DNA from 4 places in the Chromobacterium subtsugae genome. Region 4 is predicted to be linked to each of the others. Evidence: predicted binding sites of a transcription regulator. Region 4 holds the regulator's gene; each other region holds the start of a gene.

Region 1 (3,389 bases), 2.0 Mb from region 4:
CCCAACGACAGCAGCGCAGCGGACTCCAGCGCCTCCTGTTCGGACAGCCGCGGCAACAAGCCAGGCAGCCGCGCCGCCAGCATCGACTTGCCGGTGCCCGGCGGCCCCATCAGCAGCAGGCTGTGACCGCCGGCGGCCGCGATCTCCAGCGCGCCGCGAGCCGCTGACTGGCCTTTGACATCCTGCAGATCCGGATAGTTCGGCCAGGCTCCGCCGTCAGCCGGAACCGAGGGCTGCAAGGTTTGCAGCCCGTTGAGAAACGCGCAGGCCTCCAGCAGCGAACGCACCCCGTAAATCTGCGCCTCCGCCACCACCGCGGCCTCTGCCGCGCTGGCAGCCGGCAGCACGAAGGCGCGGCGGGCCGCATGGCACTGGCAGGCCATCGCCAACGCGCCGCGCACCGGGCGCACGGCGCCGCTCAGCGCCAGCTCGCCGGCGAATTCATAGCGGGAAATGTCAGGATTTTGCACTTGGCCGGACGCCAGCAGGATGCCGATGGCGATCGGCAGGTCGAAACGGCCGGAATCCTTGGGCAGATCGGCCGGGGCCAGATTGACCGTGATCTTGCGCGCGGGAAATTCGAAGCCCGAGGTCAAGATGGCGGCGCGCACGCGGTCGCGGCTTTCCTTGACCTCGGTATCGGGCAAGCCGACGATATTGAACGCCGGCAGGCCATTGGCGAGGTGGACCTCGACGGCCACCTCCGGGGCGTCAAGCCCGGACAGCGCCCTGCTCGCCACCACCGCCAATGTCATGGCGACTCAGGAGTGGCCGAGTTCCGACTGCTCCTCCACCCGGGCAGCCGCCTCATCGGGAAAGGCCGCCGCCTCGACGCGCGCCAGGCGCGCTTCCAGCGCCGCCAGCTGCTCGCGGGTACGCGCCAGCACCGCCTGCTGGACATCGAATTCCTCGCGCGTCACCAGATCCATCCGGGAAAAGGTGGAAGCCATCATGGCCTTCACGTTCTTTTCCAGGTCTTTGGCCGGGCTGGCGGCGATGGTTTCGCTGATCTTGGCGCTGATTTCTTCAAACAGTTTCTGGCTCAACATGGTGACGGCTCCTGCGTGTGTCTTGATCTATGGCGAGTGTAGCAAAAAGCCGCGCCGAACTCGCGTCTTCCTGTCCCCATGGGCATCGATTCCCTCTTTCCGCTGGCCGTGGCTCGCCCTCCCTCAGCAGGCAGGCATGCTGCGGCGCAACGGCGCACCAAAACGGGGCAGACTAAACAGCCTCTGCGCACAAGGAAAGTGCCAGAAAGGCCAGAGCGGCTTTTTTTGCGGCGCACAACAATTCAATCTGCGCCCGCGCTCGCCTGGCACGATTCATGCATAACAGCCAGGCAGCCAAATCGTTGTCCCTCACTTGATCGTCCGAGAAGGAGCCGCCATGAAACTCGTCACAGCCGTGATCAAGCCGTTCAAGCTTGACGAAGTCCGCGAAGCCCTGTCCGCCATTGGCGTGCAAGGCGTCACCGTATCCGAGGTAAAGGGTTTCGGCCGCCAGAAAGGCCATACCGAACTCTACCGCGGCGCCGAATACGTCGTGGACTTCCTGCCCAAGGTAAAGCTGGAAATCGCCATTGACGACGCCCTGCTGGACCAGGTGGTGGAAGCCATCGAAAAGTCCGCCCGCACCGGCAAAATCGGCGACGGCAAGATCTTCGTCTACGACCTGGAGCAGGTGATCCGCATCCGCACCGGCGAAACCGGCGCCGACGCGGTCTGACCGCTGTGTGAAACTGGGGAAACCATAATGAAAAAGATACTCGCTGCAATGTGCGGCGGCCTTGCCGCCCTGTCTCTGCCGGCCCTGGCCGACGCGCCCGCCGGCCCGGCCGTGGCCGCCGCCAAGGTGATCAATTCCGGCGACACCGCCTGGATGCTGACCTCCACCGCCCTGGTGCTGTTCATGACCATTCCCGGCCTGGCGCTGTTCTACGGCGGGATGGTCCGCAAGAAGAACGTGCTGGCTACCCTGATGCAAAGCTTCGCCATCACCGCGCTGGTGACTGTGCTGTGGGCGGTGATCGGCTACAGCCTGGCCTTCACCGTCGGCACGCCCTACCTGGGCGATCTGTCGCGCTTCATGCTGGACGGCATGGTGTACATGAAGGACGCCGGCAAGCTGGCCGTGCACCCGCTGGCCGGCACCATACCGGAATCGGTGTTCATGACCTTCCAGATGACCTTCGCCATCATCACCCCGGCGTTGATCACCGGCGCCTTCGCCGAGCGGATGAAATTCTCGGCGATGCTGGTGTTCATGGCGCTGTGGTCGTTGCTGGTATACGTGCCGGTGGCGCACTGGGTGTGGGCGCCGGGCGGCTGGATGGGCGACAAGGGCGTGCTGGACTTCGCCGGCGGCACCGTGGTGCACATCAACGCCGGCGTGGCCGGCCTGGTGACCGCGCTGGTGCTGGGCAAGCGCGTCGGCTTCGGCAAGGAGGCCATGCCGCCGCATAACCTGATCCTGACGCTGGTGGGCGCCTCGATGCTGTGGGTGGGCTGGTTCGGCTTCAACGCTGGTTCGGCCGGCGCCGCCGACGGCCGCGCCGGGATGGCGATGGTGACCACCCAGGTCGCCACCGCGATGGCCGCGCTGGCCTGGATGTTCGCCGAATGGGCGACCAAGAAGAAGCCGTCGGTGCTGGGCATCGCTTCCGGCGCGGTGGCCGGCCTGGTGGCCATCACCCCGGCCGCCGGCTTCGTCGATGTCAAGGGCGCGCTGATCATCGGCCTAGCCGCCGGCGTGGTGTGCTTCTGGGGCGCCACCGGCCTGAAACACGCGCTGGGCTATGACGACTCGCTGGACGCCTTCGGCGTGCACGGCGTCGGCGGCATCCTGGGCGCGCTGCTGACCGGCGTGTTCGCGGTCAAGGACATCGGCGGCGCCGACGGCAGCCTGGCCACCCAGGCGCTGGGCGTCGGCGTCACCATCGTCTACTGCGGCATCGTCACTTTCATCCTGCTGAAGCTGGTGAACCTGGTGATCGGCCTGCGCGTGGCGGAAGACGAAGAACGCGAAGGGCTGGACCTGGTGCTGCACGGCGAGCGCGTGGAGTAAGCCGCCGGCCAAGCCAAGATTGTTGTGTAAGGGACTTGCGGGGCATTCGTGCCCCGTTTTTTTTGCGCGAGCAAAGAAAAACCGGCGCGGCGGCCGGTTTGGTCGCAGGCGAAACGCCCGCTTATTTGACGATGCGCAGGCTGGGCCTGCCGCTGGGCCGGTCCGGCCCCGGGTCCCCGCCCGTCGGCGGATCGGCGTCGGCCGACTTGGCGTCCTGCTCGGCCTCGGGCGACGGCTCGACCTCGAACCCCATGCCCTCGCCGGTTTCCCGCGCGAAAATCGACATCACGTTGCCGATCGGCACCCAGATATCGCGCGACACGCCG
Region 2 (3,389 bases), 1.2 Mb from region 4:
AGACGCGGCCGATTGGGCGGGAGCCGGCGGCTTCAGCCGGGCGGAGAATCGTTGCGCGCCGATTCGCAGCGCGCCGATGGCCTGGCCATGGCGTTGCAGCCAGTGCTCCAGGCTTTGGCCGAACAGCGCGGCGAAATGGCGCGCCTGCCAGCCGCCGGCTTCCAGACCGCACAGCGCCAAACCCGGGCGGTTGGCGGCCAGCAGGCGGCCATCGCCGTCGAAAACCAGCTTGCAGGCGGAGGGCGCGTCCAGCAGGCGCGGATCGGCGTGCAGGCATAGCAGCCAGCCGTGGCGGGCGGCGTCCTCCAGCAAGCGCGCCTCGATCTGGCCGCGCGCGGCGTGCAGCGCCAGGATTTGCGGCGGCCCCAGCTTGCGGCTGGCGCCGCTGATGTCCAGCGCGCCTAGCAACTGTCCCTGTGGGCCGAGCAAGGGCGCGGCGGCGCAGGCCAGCACCCGGTTGCGCTCCAGGTAATGCTCGCCGCCGCGCACCAGCACGCTGTCCATCGCGGCCAGCGCGGTGCCGATGGCGTTGGTGCCGCGCGCGGCCTCGCTCCAGTCCATGCCCGGCGTCAGCGCCAGCCGCTCGGCCTTGTTCAGAAAATCGATATGTCCGCACTCGTCCAGGATCAGGCCGCGGCTGTCGGCCACCACCAGCGCCAGCTGCTGGCTGGCCACTTGTTCGTACAAGCCGGCCAGCGCCGGCGCGGCCGGCGCCAGCCAGTCCTGGTTCGCCTGCTGCCTTTCGTTCAGCTCCATCGGGCTCAGCTTGTCGCCGCCGCCGCCGCCGCCGCCGGCCGGCAGGCCCAGGCTGCGGCAGCGTTGCCAGGAGTGCAGGATGGGTGGCGGCAGCGCCTGGCCGGGCAAGGGCTGGCCGGTGAAGAAACGGCGGCGGATCTCGCCCAGCGGCAAACTGCGGACAGCGTTCATGCGCGGCTCCTGGCCTGCCTCGCCACGCTGCGACAGGTGTCGCGGCGCGAGACAGTTTGATTGGCGATACGGCCGATTATCGCCGCATCCGCTCGCTTGGCAATTCCTTGATTCCGCGAGAGGTTTGCTGCGTTGCGCAATGGAGAGTCCGGCGGCTTCGCCTTGCAAGGGCCGGCGCGATGATGCAATGCAAAAATCATAAATCTGGCACGGCGCTTGCGCTGTTGCGCAATCCGCTGAACGGATAGCCACCATCCACCAGACGAGGAGACTGAAGATGGCAAGCCTGCAACCTGGATTTCAATTGAAGACGCGTTACGCCAATTTCATCGGCGGCCAATGGGTGCCGCCGGTGAACGGCCGCTATTTCGAAAACGTCACCCCGATCACCGGCAAGACCTTGTGCGAGATTCCGCGCTCGGACGAGCAAGACGTTGAGCTGGCGTTGGATGCCGCCCACGCCGCCCGTTTCAAGTGGGGCCATACGCCGGTGACCGAGCGCGCCATCGTCCTGAACAAGATCGCCGACCGGATGGAGGCCAATCTGAACCTGCTGGCCGAGGTGGAAACCTGGGACAACGGCAAGCCGATCCGCGAAACCCGCGCCGCCGACATTCCTCTGGCCATCGATCATTTCCGCTACTTCGCCGCCTGCGTGCGCGCGCAGGAAGGCAGCCTGGGCGAAATCGACGCCAACACCGTGTCCTACCACTTCCACGAGCCTCTGGGCGTGGTGGGCCAGATCATCCCGTGGAACTTCCCCATCCTGATGGCGGCGTGGAAGCTGGCGCCGGCGCTGGCGGCCGGCAACTGCGTGGTGCTGAAGCCGGCCGAGCAGACGCCGCTGTCCATCCTGGTGCTGATGGAACTGGTGGGCGACCTGCTGCCGCCGGGCGTGCTCAATGTGGTCAACGGCTTCGGCGTGGAAGCCGGCAAGCCGCTGGCCAGCTCCAAGCGCATCGCCAAGATCGCCTTCACCGGCGAAACCGGCACCGGCCGGCTGATCATGCAGTACGCCAGCCAGAACCTGATTCCGGTGACGCTGGAGCTGGGCGGCAAGTCGCCCAACATTTTCTTCGACGACGTGGCGGCGCAGGACGACGCCTTCTTCGACAAGGCCATCGAAGGCTTCGTGATGTTCGCGCTGAACCAGGGCGAGGTGTGCACCTGCCCCAGCCGCGCGCTGATCCATGAATCCATCTACGACCGCTTCATGGAAAAGGCGCTGAAACGCGTCGCCGCCATCCAGCAGGGCAACCCGCTGGACCCGGCCACCATGATAGGCGCCCAGGCGTCGCAGGAGCAGATGGACAAGATCCAGAGCTACCTCGCCATCGGCCGCGACGAAGGCGCCAAGGTGCTGGCCGGCGGCGCGCGCGCGCAACTGGCCGGCGAGCTGGCCGGCGGCTTCTACATCCAGCCGACGGTGTTCGCCGGCAACAACAAGATGCGCATCTTCCAGGAGGAAATCTTCGGCCCGGTGGTGTCGGTGACCACCTTCAAGGACCGCGACGAGGCGCTGGCCATCGCCAACGACACCCTGTACGGACTGGGCGCCGGCGTTTGGTCGCGCAACATCAATACCGCCTTCTTCATGGGCCGCCACATCGAGGCTGGCCGCGTCTGGACCAACTGTTACCACGCTTACCCGGCGCATGCGGCCTTCGGCGGCTACAAGCAGTCCGGCATCGGCCGCGAAACGCACAAGATGATGCTGGACCACTACCAGCAAACCAAGAATCTGCTGGTCAGCTACGGCGAGGACAAGCTGGGCTTTTTCTGAGCCGGCGCGGTCCTTGGGCCGGCGCCGCGGTTTTGCAAAGCCGCCCATCTCGGGCGGTTTTTTTCATGAGCAGCGTGGCGGCGGGGATGAAGGCTGCCGAGAGGAGCATTTTCCATGACGACTTGATTGCGGGATTTATGGATTTCGCCTAGAGCAATAAGCTAAATATTATTTATTTAATGATATACATATTTTATTTACGTAATTTATAACAAATACAGGGGGTGGACTGGATGGTATGCTATTCGGGTAGAAAAGGGCTGGGCCCGTGGGAGAGCACGCATGCAGTCGGACCGGGAAATGAGCATCCATGGCGCGGAAGAAGGCGACGCGGCGTACGAACAGCCCGAGCGGGCGCTGGAGCTGGCCTGGCTGCGGCGTTATCTGCCGCAGCAGTTCGCCGGCCGCCAGGTGCTGGAATGGGCGTGCGGCAGCGGTTACTGGACGCAATACCTGGCGCCGCGGGCGCGGCGCTACCTGGCATTGGACGAGGCCGCTGCCGCGCTGGCGCTGGCGCGCCAACGGCCGGGCGTGGAGCGGGTGGAGTTTCGCCTGGTGCAGGACTGCGCGCTGCCGGCCGGCGCCGGCGGTTTCGACGCGGCTTTCGCCGCGCAGTGTTTTTCGCGGCTGCCCAAGCAGCGCCGCGACGATTGGCTGGCTGGCCTGCACGGCGGCTTGC
Region 3 (3,389 bases), 440 kb from region 4:
GCTGTTGCCGTACAAGTCGGCGAATTCGGTACGCGAACTCTTGAAGCCGACGGTATTGGCGTTGGCGACGTTGTTGCCTATGGTGTCAAGCTGCGTGGACGCTGCGTTCAGACCACTCAAGCCTTGCTGAAAGCCCATTTTCCCTACTCCTTAACTTAAGCTTGTTTTCGGCAGAGTGCTTCAGGACATCTGCGCAACACTGGACAACGGAACCTGCGTATTGCCGGACAGCACCAGCATCGGCGTGCCTTGCGCCCAGGACACGGCCTTCACCTGCTGGTTGCTGTAGGCGGTGGCGGTGGTGGTCCCGCCGGCGCTGGCCTGGGTGACTTGCGCCGTGAACGTGTAGTTGCCGGCCGGCAGCGGGTTTTTATTGGCGTCGGTGCCATCCCAACTGAAGGTGTTCAAACCGGCGCCCGGATTGGTCAGTGGAACCGAATCCACCACGTTGCCGTTCTTGTCCAGCACGCTGATGGTCACCGACGCGGCCGGGCCGCTCAGCACCACGCCGGCCTGCACGGTCTTGCCCGCCGCCGGCGCGGTGAGGGCGTTGCCCGCCACCATCACGTTCTTGCCTATCATGCTGGAGGCCATCAGCGACTGGGTGGAGTTTTGCGCCGTCACCAGCTGCTGCATGGTCTGGTTCAGCGTCTGCAGGCCCGAAACCTGGCTGATCTGAGCCATCTGGCTGGTCAACTGGCTGTTGTCCATCGGATTGAGCGGATCCTGCGCGTTCAACTGCGCGGTCAGCAGGGTGAGGAAGTTGTTCTGCAGGGATTGGGCGCTGGCGGCCGCGGTGCCGCTGCCGGTGGACGAGCCGTTGGCGGCCTGGACGGAAGTGCTGCCCGGAGCGGGCTGGTTGTTCAGCGAGTTGTAGTTGAACGGGGAGGTTGCACTGGTAGCGGAGGCCATGGCCGTCATCCTTGCGATAAAATTTACTGACCCAGCTGCAGGGTTTTCTGCAGCAGACTCTTGGCGGTGTTCATCATTTCGACATTGTTCTGATAGGCCCGCGAAGCGGCGATCATGTCGGCCATCTCTTCCACCGGATTGACGTTGGGCATGGTCACATAGCCGCGCTCGTCCGCCAGCGGGTTGCCCGGCTCGTACTTCAGCCGCGGCGGCGATTGATCCTCAACCACCGAAGTGACTCTCACGCCGGCCACCTGCGGCTGCGCCGCGTCCACCGGCACCGCGGTGAACACCACATGCCTGCCCTTGTAGGGCTGACCGGTGGAGCTGGTGGCGCTTTCCGCGTTGGCGAGGTTGCTGGCCACCACGTTGAGCCGCATCGACTGCGCCGACAGCGCCGAGCCGGAGATATTGAACAGATTCGACAGAGACATCTAACCTTAACTCCCGGAACCTTGAATGGCCGAATTCAGACTGCTGATGCGCTTGCCGAGGAAGGTCAGCGTGGTCTGGTACTGCAAGGCGTTGTCGGCGAAGGCGCCGCGCTCGACGTCCATGTCCACCGTGTTGCCGTCCAGGCTGGGCTGCACCGCATTGCGGTACTGCATCGGCACGTTGGCGTTGACGCCGCCGGCCTCGCTGGCGAGGTGGCGCGGATCGGTCACCGCCATGGCCAGCTTGCCCTGCTTGTCCTGCTGCGCCTGCAAGGCTGCCTTGAAATCGAAATCCACCGCCTTGTAGTACGGGGTTTCCGCATTGGCGATGTTGCTGCCTATCACCTCGGCGCGATAGGCCTGCAGATTCAGCGCGCGCTGCTGGAAATCGAAATAGTGGGCAATCTTGTCTAGCATGAACAACCTCCTTGCTGGCCATCGATAAAGCACAAAGCGTGCCAGCCCACGCGACGCGCCCAAATCCTTGTTTTAAAAGCCTCTCGCCAATCCCCGGCAAAAAACCCGCCGCACGCCGCGCCGGCAAGCGGCAAAACTTGCCGCCAAGGCCTTCCGCCCGCGCCAGATCAGCTTTGTTGAGGATTTTGCTTGCCCGATGAGAAAAATCGTGCCAAAACCGTCAATAATGCAATAAAGCGCAATGCAGGAGCAGAGGCATGCTGGCTCTAGAACAATTACTGATCTCCCTGGCCGAGCCCTCGCCGGTCCAGGCCCAGATCATCACCAAGGCGCTGGAGGCGCTGGGCGCCGCCCAGATCCAAATCCACCCGAACGGCGAAGAGTTGATCCAGCAGGCGCGCGAGCGCATGCCAAATCTGGTGATCAGCGCCTACCACCTGCCGGACATGACCGGCAGCCAGTTGGTGCAGACGCTGCGCGACAGCCATGACCTGTACGACGTCCCTTTCATCCTGATCTCCAGCGAAACCAAGCAGGAGCGGCTGGAGTCCATCCGCCAGGCCGGCAGTTTGGCCATCCTGCCCAAACCGTTCAGCGAAGAAGAGCTGCACGCCGCCATGCAATCGGTGATGAGCTTCATCAACTGCGACAGCCTGGGCGCGGAAGTGGACGCCGACATGGCGCTGATGAACGTGCTGATCATCGACGACAGCAGCACCTCGCGCCACCACATCCGCCAGGTGCTGGAGAAGCTGGGCTTCGAACACTTTTGCGAGAGCAGCGGCGGCGAGCGGGCGTTGCAGCTGATAGAGCAGGAGGCGTTCCAGCTGATCATCACCGACTATCACATGCCGCAGATGGACGGCATGGAGCTGGCGCGGCGCATCCGCGCCAGCGGCACGCAGGAAGGAGCGCCCATCCTGATGATCACCAGCGACAGCGAGCATGTCGGACAGGCCGAACTGGAAGACGCCGGCATCGCCGCCTGCTGTAGCAAACCCTTCGACATCGACAAGCTGCGCGAACTGGTCCGCCGGCTGCTCAACGAATATTAGCGCTCAGCGCGGCGCCACCCACACCAGGCGCGAATGGCCCTTGTCGCCGCCCAGCGCCTGCCGGCGCCAGTAACCCTGGCTGGAATAGTCCGCTCCGGCAGCCAGATCCGCCGCCTCGCAGAAAGTGATTTCGCCGAAGCCGGCTTTCAGCAGCTGGCTACGCGCCTTTTGCCGGGTCTTGGCGCAGGTCGGATGCCCGGCGGCGGCCACCCATTCGGCCGGCGCCCCGGCTTCCCAGCCCTTCACCCGCTCCAGCTTGGGCTGGGTCATCATCGCCAGGCCATTGAGCACCGCCGCCAACAGGCCATGCCATGTCTCGCCCACCTCGGCCAATTGCGGCGCCAACTCGCCCGGATACTCCACCCGGACCACCTCCACCTGATCGGCGGCCTGCAGCCAGTTGACGCCGTCCGGCGCGAAACCCATCCGCACCAGGGTCAGCAGCAAGGCGCGCCGCTCCGGCTGGTGCGCGACAAAGGCCCCGCCCTCGCCCGGCACATGCAGGAAGAACGCCTCGGCCGGCAAGGCCAGCGTATCCGGCAGATTGCCCGGCTGCCGGGTCTGCCCCAGC
Region 4 (3,389 bases):
ACAACTGGGCCAATTCGGAGAGCACCTGCAAGTGCAGATCGGTGGCGTGTTCCGGCACCAGCAGCACGAACAGGCATTGCACCGGCTTGCCGTCCGGCGCGTCGAAGGGAATGGGCGCCTTCAGCCGGATGAACACGCCGGTGGCCTCCTTCAGGCCGCGGGCGCGGCCGTGGGGAATGGCCACGCCTTGACCCAGGCCGGTGGAGCCCAGTTTTTCGCGGCTGAACAGGCTGTCGAAGATTTCGCTGCGGGCGATGCCGCGGGTGTTTTCCACCAGCAGGCCCACCTGTTCGAATACCCGCTTCTTGCTGGAGACGTCCAGATCCAGCAATACATGGTCCGGAGTCAGGATCTTGCCGATGAGATTCATATTGGATTATGCATGCGGCTCTTGGATAAACCCGGAATTCTACGTTGCCTTGATAGTACTGAAAACCGGCAAGCGCAAAGAAAAACGGGAACCGGATGGTTCCCGTGGCTTTCTTCAGGCGGTCACAGCGAGGCTTGAGAAACTTCGCCGGAGCTCTGCGCCCGGTGTTCGGTGAGCTTTTCCTTGTACTTCAGAACCTGGCGGTCCAGCTTGTCCATCAGCAGGTCGATGGCGGCGTAGAGGTCGGCCTCGGAGGCTTCGAGGTGGAGGTCCTTGCCGGACAGGTGGACGTTGACTTCGGCCTTCTGGACCAGCTTGTCTACCGACAGGGTGACGGAGATGTCGATCACGTGGTCGACGTGGCGGGTGATGCGCTCCAGTTTGCTTTCGATGTATTCGCGCAGCGACGGGGTAACTTCCAGGTGCAGACCGGTTACTTTGAGGTTCATACCCTAGCTCCTTCTGGTGTTGGCCGCCCGGTCGGGTTGTCGGGCGGCATGTATTCCCCAAGGCTTGCTACAGAGCCTTGCGCAGATTCACCGCCGGAATCTGCATGGCTTCACGATACTTGGCTACGGTGCGTCTGGCAACCTGAATTCCCTGCTTGCCTAACGCATCGGCGATGGCGCTGTCCGACAGCGGCTTGCCGCTGTCCTCGCTGTCTATCATGCCGCGTATGCGAGCCTTGATGGCGGTGGCGGAGCACTCGCCTCCACTATCGGTTTCCAGCGCGCTGCCGAAGAAATACTTGAGCTCGAACAGGCCGCGCGGGCAGAGCAGGTATTTCTGGCTGGTGGAGCGGGAAACCGTGGATTCGTGCAGGCCCAGCTCATCCGCGATGTCGCGCAGGATCAGCGGCCGCATCGCCACTTCGCCGTGTTCAAAGAACGATTGTTGCCTGTCAACGATAGCTTCCGCCACTTTCAGGATGGTGTCAAATCGCTGCTGGATGTTCTTCACCAGCCAGCGCGCCTCCTGCAGCCGGCCGGCCATTTCGCCCGCCTGGCCGCGGCTGTCGGCCAGCATGCGCTCGTAGAGGCGGTTGACCCGCAGCCTGGGCATGGCGGAGCGGTTCAGTTCGGCGACCCAGCGGCCGCGCCGCTTGCGCACGCTGATGTCCGGAATCACGTAATGGACGTCGCCGTGGCTGAAGCCGGTGGCGGGGTGGGGGTTGAGGCGGGCGATCAGCGCCTGGGCGGCGCGCAGCTCGGCGTCGCCGCAGCCCAGTGTTTTCTTCAGTTTGGCGTAGTCGCGGCCGCCCAGCAGCGCCAGGTGCTCGCGCGCGATGGCCAGCGCCAGCGCCCGGCCGGCTTCGTCCGCGGCCAGCCGCTGCAGTTGCAGCTGCAGCGATTCGGCCAGCGAGCGCGCGCCGACGCCGGCGGGATCGAATTGCTGCAGCAGCTTGAGGCCCACCGCCAGCTCGTCGCTTTCCAGCTCCAGCTCCAGCGGCAGGTGGCTGGCCAGTTCGTCCAGGCTGAGCGGCAGGTAGCCGTCGTCGTCCAGCTCTTCGATCAGCAGCCGGACGATGGCCAGATCGCGGCCGGCCAGCGCGATTTCGCCCAGTTGCGCCAGCAGGTGCTCGCGCAGGCTGACCTGGCACGGCACGTTGAGCATGGGGTCGTAGTCGTCGTCGCCGCCCTGGCGGCTGCCGGCGCCCCATTCCAGCAGTTCGCCGCCGGCGCCGTCGTCATGGCTGTCCGGTGCCTCGTCGGCGGCGGTTTCGCGGCTGTCCTGGCCTTCGGGCGCGGCTTCGGCGTCGCGCGGCTCGTCGCCGCGCTCCAGCAGCGGATTGTCCAGCAGGAAGCGTTCCACCTCGGTTTGCAGATCCAGCGTGGACAGCTGCAGCAGTTTGATCGATTGCTGCAGCTGCGGCGTCAGCGTCAGCTGTTGCGATACCTTGAGCTGAAGGGCCTGTTTCATCGCTTACAGGTGGAAATGCTCGCCGAGGTAGACCTCGCGCACTCTTTCGTTGTTGACCAGCTCTTCCGGCTCGCCGGAGGCCAGCACCGAGCCGTCGCTGATGATGTAGGCGCGGTCGCAGATGCGCAGCGTTTCGCGGACATTGTGGTCGGTGATCAGCACGCCGATGCCGCGGCCCTTCAGGAAGGAGATGATCTTCTGGATGTCGATCACCGCGATCGGATCGACGCCGGCGAACGGCTCGTCCAGCAGGATGAAGCGCGGGCGGGTGGCCAGCACGCGGGCGATTTCCACCCGGCGACGCTCGCCGCCGGACAGCGACAAGGCGTTGCTGTCGCGCAGGTGGGCGATGTTGAGATCGTCCAGCAGCAGGTCCAGCTCTTTTTCCAGCTCCTTGCCCTTGCGGCCGGAGATTTCCAGGATGGACGCGATGTTTTCCTCCACCGTCATGCGGCGGAAGATCGACGCTTCCTGCGGCAGATAGCCGAGGCCCAGCTGCGCGCGCTGGTGGATCGGGTAGCGGGTGATGGAAGCGTCGTCCAGCCGGATGTCGCCGTCGTCGGCGCCGACCAGGCCGACGATCATGTAAAAACTGGTGGTTTTGCCGGCGCCGTTGGGGCCCAGCAGGCCGACGACTTCGCCGCTTTCGATCTGCAGGGACACATCCTTGACCACGGTGCGCTTCTTGAAGCGCTTCTTCAGGCGGGAGACGGTGAGTACGCTGTGCTTCATGTTCATGGTTTGGCGGCTCCGGCCGGCTTGGCCGCCGCGGGCTGCGAGGCTGCGTTTTTGGGCTGCAGGATCACGGTGGTGCGGCCCTTGCCGGCATTGCCGGCGCCGCCGCCCTGCACCTGATAGGTTTCGCTGCGGGTGTCGTAGCTGATCACGTTGCCGATGGCGAGATCGCCGTTGCGCTTGACGCGGGCGTTGCCGGTGAGCACGGCCAAGTGGCCGGCGCTGCTGTAGTCGAGCTTGCTGGCCTGGCCCTCCACCCAGCCGCCGTTGTTGTCCATTTTCTGGCGGAAGGTGACGATGCGGCCGGTGGCCTGCAGCGTCTGGTTGCCTTGCTTGTCCTGGGTGGCCACCACCTTGTCGGCGT

What was found. Region 4 encodes sigma-54, which starts transcription at its own class of promoters, with help from an activator protein. Its sites were predicted from a motif close to CTGGCACGCTTCATGCTT; they were not measured.
Region 1: the regulator sigma-54 is predicted to act here: its motif matches at 1,313-1,330, upstream of glnK (P-II family nitrogen regulator).
Region 2: the regulator sigma-54 is predicted to act here: its motif matches at 1,132-1,149, upstream of adh (aldehyde dehydrogenase).
Region 3: the regulator sigma-54 is predicted to act here: its motif matches at 1,791-1,808, upstream of flgB (flagellar basal body rod protein FlgB).

Annotation. Positions count from the first base shown of each region.
Region 1 covers NZ_CP142381.1:4,314,055-4,317,443, forward strand. Annotated here, with positions in the region: gene U6115_RS20575 (YifB family Mg chelatase-like AAA ATPase) at 1-755, opposite strand, end outside; gene U6115_RS20580 (accessory factor UbiK family protein) at 762-1,049, opposite strand; gene glnK (P-II family nitrogen regulator) at 1,387-1,725, shown strand; gene U6115_RS20590 (ammonium transporter) at 1,753-3,063, shown strand; gene U6115_RS20595 (ClpXP protease specificity-enhancing factor) at 3,185-3,389, opposite strand, start outside.
Region 2 covers NZ_CP142381.1:392,657-396,045, forward strand. Annotated here, with positions in the region: gene U6115_RS01940 (sigma-54-dependent Fis family transcriptional regulator) at 1-927, opposite strand, end outside; gene adh (aldehyde dehydrogenase) at 1,205-2,710, shown strand; gene U6115_RS01950 (methyltransferase domain-containing protein) at 2,993-3,389, shown strand, end outside.
Region 3 covers NZ_CP142381.1:2,011,491-2,014,879, reverse strand. Annotated here, with positions in the region: gene flgE (flagellar hook protein FlgE) at 1-138, opposite strand, end outside; gene U6115_RS10000 (flagellar hook assembly protein FlgD) at 181-912, opposite strand; gene flgC (flagellar basal body rod protein FlgC) at 936-1,346, opposite strand; gene flgB (flagellar basal body rod protein FlgB) at 1,353-1,763, opposite strand; gene U6115_RS09985 (response regulator) at 2,021-2,818, shown strand; gene U6115_RS09980 (hypothetical protein) at 2,822-3,389, opposite strand, start outside.
Region 4 covers NZ_CP142381.1:1,574,891-1,578,279, forward strand. Annotated here, with positions in the region: gene ptsN (PTS IIA-like nitrogen regulatory protein PtsN) at 1-370, opposite strand, end outside; gene hpf (ribosome hibernation-promoting factor, HPF/YfiA family) at 493-819, opposite strand; gene U6115_RS07780 (RNA polymerase factor sigma-54) at 887-2,290, opposite strand; gene lptB (LPS export ABC transporter ATP-binding protein) at 2,294-3,022, opposite strand; gene lptA (lipopolysaccharide transport periplasmic protein LptA) at 3,025-3,389, opposite strand, start outside.